Regions from separate parts of the Herminiimonas sp. Marseille-P9896 genome, predicted to be linked through region 2. Evidence: predicted binding sites of a transcription regulator. Region 2 holds the regulator's gene; the other holds the start of a gene.
What was found. The regulator FNR, encoded in region 2, switches genes on or off when oxygen is low (the NO sensors DNR and NnrR bind a similar motif). The targets are predictions, from matches to a motif close to TTGATNNNNATCAA.

Region 1: the regulator FNR is predicted to act here: its motif matches at 2,491-2,504, upstream of H7U06_RS12600 (OmpW family protein).

What each region holds. Positions count from the first base shown of each region.
Region 1 is NZ_CAJEVT010000003.1:494,060-498,487, forward strand. It holds gene H7U06_RS12585 (hypothetical protein) at 1-207, shown strand, start outside; gene H7U06_RS12590 (hypothetical protein) at 259-621, shown strand; gene H7U06_RS12595 (cyclopropane-fatty-acyl-phospholipid synthase family protein) at 1,063-2,397, shown strand; gene H7U06_RS12600 (OmpW family protein) at 2,564-3,184, shown strand; gene H7U06_RS12605 (DnaJ domain-containing protein) at 3,438-4,010, shown strand; gene H7U06_RS12610 (FMN-dependent NADH-azoreductase) at 4,389-4,428, opposite strand, start outside.
Region 2 is NZ_CAJEVT010000002.1:985,475-989,902, forward strand. It holds gene H7U06_RS10110 (OsmC domain/YcaO domain-containing protein) at 1-62, opposite strand, end outside; gene H7U06_RS10115 (arsenic resistance protein) at 246-1,202, shown strand; gene fdxA (ferredoxin FdxA) at 1,313-1,657, shown strand; gene fnr (fumarate/nitrate reduction transcriptional regulator Fnr) at 1,738-2,496, shown strand; gene H7U06_RS10130 (autotransporter domain-containing protein) at 2,528-2,938, opposite strand; gene H7U06_RS10135 (AraC family transcriptional regulator) at 3,331-3,735, opposite strand; gene H7U06_RS10140 (FixH family protein) at 4,331-4,428, opposite strand, start outside.

The sequences.
Region 1 (4,428 bases), on a different contig from region 2:
GAGGCAGTAACAGCGGAGCATGACGTCAGCCTCGTAGTTGACGCGCTGCACTTTGGTGACGAAGTGGCGACCGCCTTCCGCGTAGGAAATGAAATGGTGCTGGGCCCGCGCGTCCACATCGTGATCCATGAACATGGCATAGAAGACATCGATACGATAGACCACGATGTCCCGGGCCGCACATTGGCAGATTTGCCGCGATTTTAAGCTGCCGCCAGGTGGTGGTCGTGACTTATATATTTGAGATTGGAAGCAGTAATGGGTGGTGATTTAACGACGGATGAGTTCGACGCGCTGGGGCAGATAGTTGCCGGTATCAAGCACGGAGAACGGCCATCCGCTTGTGTAGCAAGAAATACCAAGCGCCTGCTCGGTCTCAAATATATCGAATACGCAAAAAATGGTCAGTTGGCCTTGACTGAAAAGGGCAAGCAAACCTTATTCATCAAGAGCTGTATCAATGGCTTGCGCGCCATTGCGACTGATCCCGCAACAGTATTGAAGTCCGATGTGCAAACCTTTCTGGGCAAGAAAGGGCATATCGCAGAGAAAGATGGTGGTTACGAAATTACGGAAAAAGGCCGGGAATGCCTGGCCGATATAGATGCCCGCAGTAAATAATCTATTTTTTCCTGCCTGCTAATCGCTACTGTATCGCCTGCATATTGCAGCGCGATGCACGCTTGTAAACATAATCGTATAATCGCCTCTGATTGCTGCCTTGCCATCTCCATGGCATGGCGGTGATATTTCCAATTTAATCTGTACGTATCAAGACACTGCCCCGGCATGTTGCTACGTCATACAGTGTCGCATTAGGTCGAAGTAATCGTTTTTCTTTTTAAATAAGGGGGAGCGTTACATGAAATCTGTTTGCTTACCTGGATTAAGTCCTCCGTCGCGTTCTGTGGATGGGAGGGCAAATATTGTCTGCGCAGTACCGGCAGCCATTCTTCACAGGCGCTATGAACATAGCGCCGCGTTTCTTGTCTACAGCATACTTATTGCCGCCGCACGAGCGTGTGCGGTCCCATCAGAAATTTTTCAGATAGGGCTTAAGCGATGAACGATCGAAACAACCATCTTGTTACACCAGCTGCATTAGTGGCTGACTCTTTCAGTAATGCGCAAATAGAAGCGGCACTGCGCATCCTGAAGCATCTGTTACACAACTTCCCCGGTGCGACTGCATTCCGTGTGTTGGGCGAAAAGCTCGACCAGATAGAAATTGCGACACCCAAGTTCACGCTGCTGTTGCGTGATCCGACTGTGCTGCGCAAACTGGTATTCGGGCGTAGTCCCTTGCCGTTGGCGGATGCTTACATCAACGGCTTGATCGATATCGATGGCGATCTCTATGCCGCTTTGGGTCTCAAGCAGTATTTCGCTTCGTTTGACTTCTCGCTTGCAACGCGCTGGGCACTCCTGCGCGATGCCTGGCGTTTGCCATCGAAGCCAAGGAATCTGCCGACTACGCCGTTTGGTTCTGGTGAATTCGCGCACAAGCATTCCCGCAGCAGCGACCAGGCTGCGATCTCCTTCCACTACGACGTGTCCAACTCCTTCTACAAGCTATGGCTGGACAAGCAGATGGTGTATTCATGTGCTTACTTCCACTCGCTGGAAGATACGCTGGAACAAGCGCAGGAAAACAAGCTCGATCACATCTGTCGCAAGCTGCGACTTAAACCGGGCGAGCGTTTCCTCGACGTCGGTTGCGGCTGGGGGGCGATGGTGTGCTGGGCTGCCAGTCACTATGGCGTCAAGGCGCATGGCATCACCCTCAGCGAGAAGCAGTACGAATACGCGCAAGCGCGCATACAAGCGGAAGGACTGGGACATCTGGTGACGGTAGAGCTGCGCGACTATCGTGACCTCGAAGGTGAATCCGTCTACGACAAAATTTCCAGTATCGGCATGTTTGAACATGTGGGCCTGGCCAATCTGCCGGTCTACAATGCCACCATCAAACGCGTGCTGCGTCCGGGTGGGCTCTTCCTCAATCACGGTATTACGCATGATGAAGAGGGCTGGCAACGCACGATAGATACCGAATTCATCAACCGTTATGTGTTCCCGGATGGTGAACTGGATACCGTCAGCAACATCCAGCGCCGGATGGAGCAGACTGGTTTTGAAATCCACGATGTTGAAGCCTTGCGTCCGCACTACGCGCTGACGCTGCGACAATGGGTCAGCCGACTGGAAGATCACCGCGAAGAAGCATTGCAATACGTTGGTGAGTCAGCCTACCGCGTCTGGCGTCTGTACATGGCGGCATGTGCACTGGAGTTTGAGTATGGCGGTACCGGTATCTATCAGATACTTGCTTCCAAACCAGGTGGCGCTGAAGCAGCAGTGCCGCTGACACGCAACGACATCTACGCTGCTTCCTGATCTGAACTGTCCAGGCCGCACCCTTGCTACTAATGTAAGGGTGCGGCTTTTTTATTGCTGCGTATGTGTTGGCAACAGCAATTCGCACAATACTTGATCGATATCAAATACCCGAAATGGCGGAGGCGTAACGTAGAACCGTTCCCATCCAACCAAGAAGGTAATCATGAAAAAATCGGTATTGGCCATCGCCCTGTGTTCGTTGGCAGCCCTCAGTTCGCAAGCATTTGCCCAGCAATCGCAAGAAGGTTCGTGGCTGGTCCGTGTGCGCGCCGTCAATCTCGATCCGGCCAACAAGTCTGATCCGATAGGCGGCGTGGGCGCATCGGACCGCCTCACTATCAATTCCAAAGTCATACCGGAACTCGATATCAGCTATTTCTTCACGCCGAACTGGGCGACTGAGCTGGTGTTGACCTATCCGCAAAAACAAAAGGTATCTCTGGACGGTGCGCAGATCGGTACCTTCAAACACCTGCCACCTACCTTGACGCTGCAGTACCACTTCACACCTGAGAAGACCATTAGCCCGTATGTCGGTGCTGGTATTAACTACACGCGCATCTCCAGCGTTAATCTGCTGAATGGTGCAGCGACGCTGGAAAAAAGCAGTGTCGGCCTGGCCTTGCAAGCAGGTGTTGATTTCAAAATCGATAGAAACTGGTCGATTAACCTGGACGTGAAAAAAGTGCAGATCCGTAGTGATGTGAATACTGCGGCCGGTCAGTTGAGTGCGGTCAAGGTTGATCCGTGGCTGATAGGTGTCGGTGTGGGTTATCGCTTCTAAGCTTTAGAGCCAGCCGCTTAGTGCAAGCGGCAAGCCGGATAATAAAAATGGCTTACGCATGTGGCGTAGGCCATTTTGCATATTCCAGCTCACTTCCTTATAGCCTCAATTTTTCCACCGCAGAGCGGGAGGAATTTCCTCGCATAAATCATTTGTCGGCTTTCGATATGGCTGGAACGCCATATATATGGGATGGTATTATGGCAACAAATCTCTTATAAGTGACGGAATAAAAATCACGAGAGATCGGGCTATGAAAACGCTTTACGAGGTGTTGGGAGTGAGCAGGCAGGCGACGCAGCCTGAAATCGAGCAAGCGTATAAAGTCACTCTGGCTGCGCTGGCGATAGAGCCCGCTACCCTGACCGTCGAAGAGCGCGACATCCGCGAGAAAGTCATACGCGAGGCCTACGTCATCTTGTCTTCATCGCATCGCCGCTCTGCCTACGATGAGAAATTAAGAAACAAGTCGCGACCGACCGAGCCAGTCATATCAAGTCCCCCATTGCCGTGGAAAAAGATAGTTGCGACGCTGGTGCTGGTCGTCGGCTGTCTGTATGTCTACCAGGTGCAGGCAGATAAAGCTGAAGTTGAGTTGGCAGCACTGGAAGCGAAGAGGGCTGAGGCAGAAGCGGATCGTGCTGAGCAACTTGCGCTGGCTGAACAGGCACGACTGGAACGTCAGAAGCTGCAGGAAAAACGGGCGATACAGGTGAAACAGGATCAGGAGATCGCGCAGGTCAGACGTGATGAACGCATAAGGCAGGAGCGCATCCAGAAGATGGATGCGCAAGCCGCGCAAGAGAAAGCTTCTGCAACGCGTTGACTGGTCAGTACCACTGCACGCGTATCAGGACGGCAAGCAGTATGACCGCTAAGCCGAATAATGCGACGAATTCGCGATTATGTGGTGTGGCTTTGGATGGCGGATAGCGTCCCAGGGTCAGGACTCTGAGAAATAGCCAACCCGGCCAGTAAAAGATCCCAGTCAAAATAAGGTCGACTATCAACCGGCCAACAGCGCGTACTGCTACCTCTGCAATTGCATCGAGTGCCATAGGTGCCTTCCACATTAGTTGAACAATGCAGGACATCTTTTTCTTCTGTATGTTTGCGGGTGATAATTTCAGGCAGAGTCGGATGCCAGATTCTTATGTCGGGCTGTCCTGATCTCCGCCGATTCTACTGCAAATAATGAGCGTTCTTAAGCGGTGGCAAGTGCCTGCGATAATTTCTCTGACAGT
Region 2 (4,428 bases):
GTGAAATCATCGAACTTGGCTTCCAGGCGAAGCTTGTCGAGAAAGTTGACCTTAATTTCCATGGGGGAATTCCAAAAATGATGCTTGATTTGAAGCGCTAGGCGCGCTGGCGGCGACACTTTAACACGAGCAGTCATACCAGACAGCTAGGCATGTCCTGCCGGCCTCATGCAAATCCGACATTGCACAGAATGACTATCCCGTTGAAAATTGCCATTCTTTAAAGATAGATAGCACGAATGAATATCGAAAATATAAGATCGCAGCTCGAAGAAAAGCAGGTCGCGATCTACTTTGCGGCAGTAGTGATCGCCGCCATTACCGCATTGCTGATACCTGGCACCACCGCGGCCGAGAGTGCGATTAATCCTGCGCTGGCATTCATGCTGTTTGTCACCTTCCTGCAAGTGCCGCTGGTCAAACTGGGCCAGGCCCTTAAACAATTGCGCTTTATGGCTGCACTGCTAATCGCCAACTTTATTGTTATTCCTCTACTGGTTTTCGCGCTGGTGGGATTCTTTCTTGAAGATACTATGCTGCGCCTGGGCGTGATGCTGGTCTTGCTGGCTCCGTGCATAGATTACGTCGTCACCTTCGCGCACCTCGGCCGTGCCGATGCCAGACTCTTGCTCGCAGCCACACCGATACTGCTCATCGCGCAGATGCTGATGCTGCCGCTCTACCTGCGCCTGATGCTGGGCGCAGAAGTCGCCAACTATATAGAAGTGGCTCCCTTCATCCATGCCTTTACCTGGCTGATCGCAGTACCGCTGTTCCTGGCCGCGATCATGCAGTTGTTCGCCAAACGCAGTGCGACCGGCACCAGCATCAGCAACTACCTCGGCCTGGCTCCGGTTCCGGCCACTGCACTGGTACTCATCATCGTCATCATCTCGGTGCTACCGCAACTGGGTACGGCACTGACATCGGTACAACAAGTGCTGCCGCTGTATGTCGCTTATGCGGTACTGGCTCCGCTTTGCGGCTGGTGGATCGCCCGCAAGGCCAGGCTGGAAGCAGCATCCTCCCGCGCGATAGCCTTTAGCTCGGCGACACGCAATTCACTGGTGATACTGCCGCTTGCACTGGCCATTCCCGGTGCGATACCAGTCCTGCCGGCCATCATCGTGGCGCAAACGCTAGTGGAATTAATCAGTGAACTCGTTTATGTCCGTGTCATCGCCAGATGGGGACAAAAATAAAACTGACGCTATAAAACCTGCTCAATTACCACTCCAATTTCCCGCTTCGGGGGCAAATCTGCCATGACCGTTTACAATGTCGTATCTGAGCGTAGAAATGAAAGCAGGAAATGCCGTTTGTCGTCACCGAAGCATGTATTCAATGTAAATACACCGATTGTGTGGTCGTTTGCCCGATGGACTGCTTTTTTGAAGGTCCCAACTTCCTGGCCATCAATCCGGATGAATGCATAGATTGCTCGGTGTGCGTACCGGAATGCCCGGTGAATGCCATCATAGGGGCGACTGAGGTGTCACCGGAACAGCAGCATTTCGTCGCCCTGAATCGTGAACTGTCGCAGCATCCGGACTGGAAGCGCATCAGCAAGCAAAAGGAACCTATGCCCGAGCATGACAAATGGGCGCAGGTCAAAGACAAGTTGCCCTTGCTGCTGATTGATGACAAGATCACATGAAGTAACAGCCGTCCTGATAAACCAATTACCGCCTTGCTTCGCATCGCGGTCCACATGAGTAAAGAATACGAGCCAGGAATATGAGCCAGCCTTCCCCATCCAGCACTGATCCCGCCTTGACCGTCAACGCGCTGCGCGCCAGTTGCTCCACCTGCAGCATGCATCAGTTGTGCCTGCCGATGGGACTGGGTGAAAACGATATGGACAGGCTGGACAAGATCATCGGTCGCCGCCGCAAGGTGGCGCGTGATGATTATCTGTACCGGATGGGCGATGCCTTTACCAATCTGTATGCGGTACGCGTCGGGCATTTCAAAACCTGTCAGATCAATGCCGGCGGCGAACAGCAAATTACCGGTTTCCAGATGACAGGTGAATTGCTCGGCATGGATGCGATCAGCACCGATCGCCACCACTGCAATGCAGTCGCACTCGAAGATAGCGAAGTCTGCGAAATTCCATTCCCGCGCCTGGAAGAATTGTTCAGCACCATGCCGACGCTGCTGCGTCATTTCCACCGCATGATGAGCCAGGAAATCACGCGTGAACAAAGCGTCATGCTCTTGCTGGGCAATATGCGCGCCGAGCAGCGCTTCGCTGCTTTCCTGGTCAACCTCGCCTCGCGTTACACCACACGTGGCTACTCATCGACCAACTTCCAGTTGCGCATGTCGCGTGAAGACATAGGCAACTACCTCGGCCTCACCATAGAAAGCATCAGCCGCCTGCTCTCCAAGTTCAAGAAACAGGGACTGCTGAAAGTCAACAACCGTGAAATCGAATTGCTCGACCTCACGCTGTTGAAGGCGATGGCAGCCGGCACCGAAACCTGCAGCTAAACCGGCAGGTACGCGAACAGCTTCCCCCTGCTCAAAACTTCACCAGTAAATTGGCTTTGACTGAATGCTGCTTCGCATCCAGGCCAAGCTGGCCTTGATAGGCAAAGGTGAGCGTGCTCGATGACGACAAACGCAAGTCAAGACTGGTTTCGACCAGCGCGCTATTTTTGACGATAGGCACGCCTGCCACCGTGAAAACATTACCCGCCGAAAACGCCTGCGTCGATAATGGTGCGCTATCGCCAAACGCATGACGCCAGCCCAACGCGCCGCGCACGGTCGCGCTTTTACCACCCAAGGCGAGCTGATTGGCAGCACGCAAACCAACGGTGGTGAAACTCGCACTGGTGTTCTGGCTCTCGGCATCCAATGCCGCCGCCCCCAAAGTCGCAAAGAAATATAAAGGTCGTGACCAGGATAGATACGCAGACTTTACATTCATGATTTTTTAAAAGACCAAAGGACTGCCCCGCACATTTATTGCTAAACGTACGGAACCGGACACCGACCAGGCGGCATCTCTTGTTTGCTAGGCTTGAATTAAAATATGCAGTTCTGGATCAACACTATCCAGTGTTGAAGACCGACCTAAGCAACTACTCATCGTTGTTCGTCAGGCGAACCAGTCGGCTAATGCATCCTGATTTCTGAATGATGCGGGGATATATACGGCAAGGGGTTGGTGCTAAGCATAGGGTAAAGCAAGAGCCTGGATGAAAGCCCATTGTGCGCAATCCCATACGGCAATGATTGCACTATCGTTCTAACTTGCACGATCATCCAATTATTTTTTCATGTGCATTGCGCACGGCTCGACGTATCTATTCCATACATTTATTGCGCAGAATATTGCTGCGACAGGGCCTCACGTCGATAGTGTCCGGGTGATACGCCGACATAACGCTTGAAGAAACGCGTCAGGTGTGACTGATCGGAATAGCCACAGGCAAACGCAATGTCCAGCAACGTGAACTGAGGATCACACATCAGCTCCTTGGCTTTTTCTATGCGCAAAAATTGCAGATACTGATTCGGCGTCATGTTTGCCGTCATCGTGAAGCGTTCGAAGAAGCTGGTGCGTCCCATTCCTATCAGCGCCGCCAGTCCGGCGACCTGCATACGGCCATTCAGATGCGCTGCAAGATAAGCACACACCTTATCCATTTGCGCATTGGACAGGGGCACGCGCTTGTGCACTGGAACAGCAGTGGCACAGACGTACTGCGCAGAGACAGTCATCTTTTCCTGAGACTCAATTTGTTCACTGACAAAGAAATTCATATACAAACCTCACCATAATTTGCACACCAAAAATCGCGTGTTGAATGTGTTCCAGACTCCTTAGAACAATCATTCGTTTTTTGATATGGGAGTACTGTAATGGAGAGAAGGCCCGCAATTTCATCGCGCCCCGAGCTTCAAGAACAATCCTATCCGCATCGCTTTTATGCGATTACGCACGCAGACTCAGGTAAAAAAACAATTCTCCCGCGACCTCTTCGCAGCTATCAAGAGAGCCGATGCATCGGAAATTGCTGGTGGTGTTCGCAGAGTAGCGATACAGGAATGAATAGTAGAAAACGACCAGAAGCAAAAGGTCGTCGGCCGCCGTTACTTCATGAGCGGACAAAAGTCAGCTGCGTAAGACCGGCTTGCACGGGAAAGATCAATTAGCGCCGCCAGTTATGAGAGTTTTCTGTGACGGTCATAGCTATACATCGCCAGGCTACCGGTCGGCCGGCACATCAACATCCGTCAGCTCGCGCTGCCTGGATGCAGAGCAAGTATGGCGGCGCTATGGATCTCGGAACGCTGGGTAGAGTCTTTGTCTATCTCATAGTTTCTCATCGGCGTCGACGGCGAAGTTTTCCTGTGTCGGCCACAACCACACGCCGCCCAGGCGCCAATCGCGCTGCTTGTTCTCAACCAGTA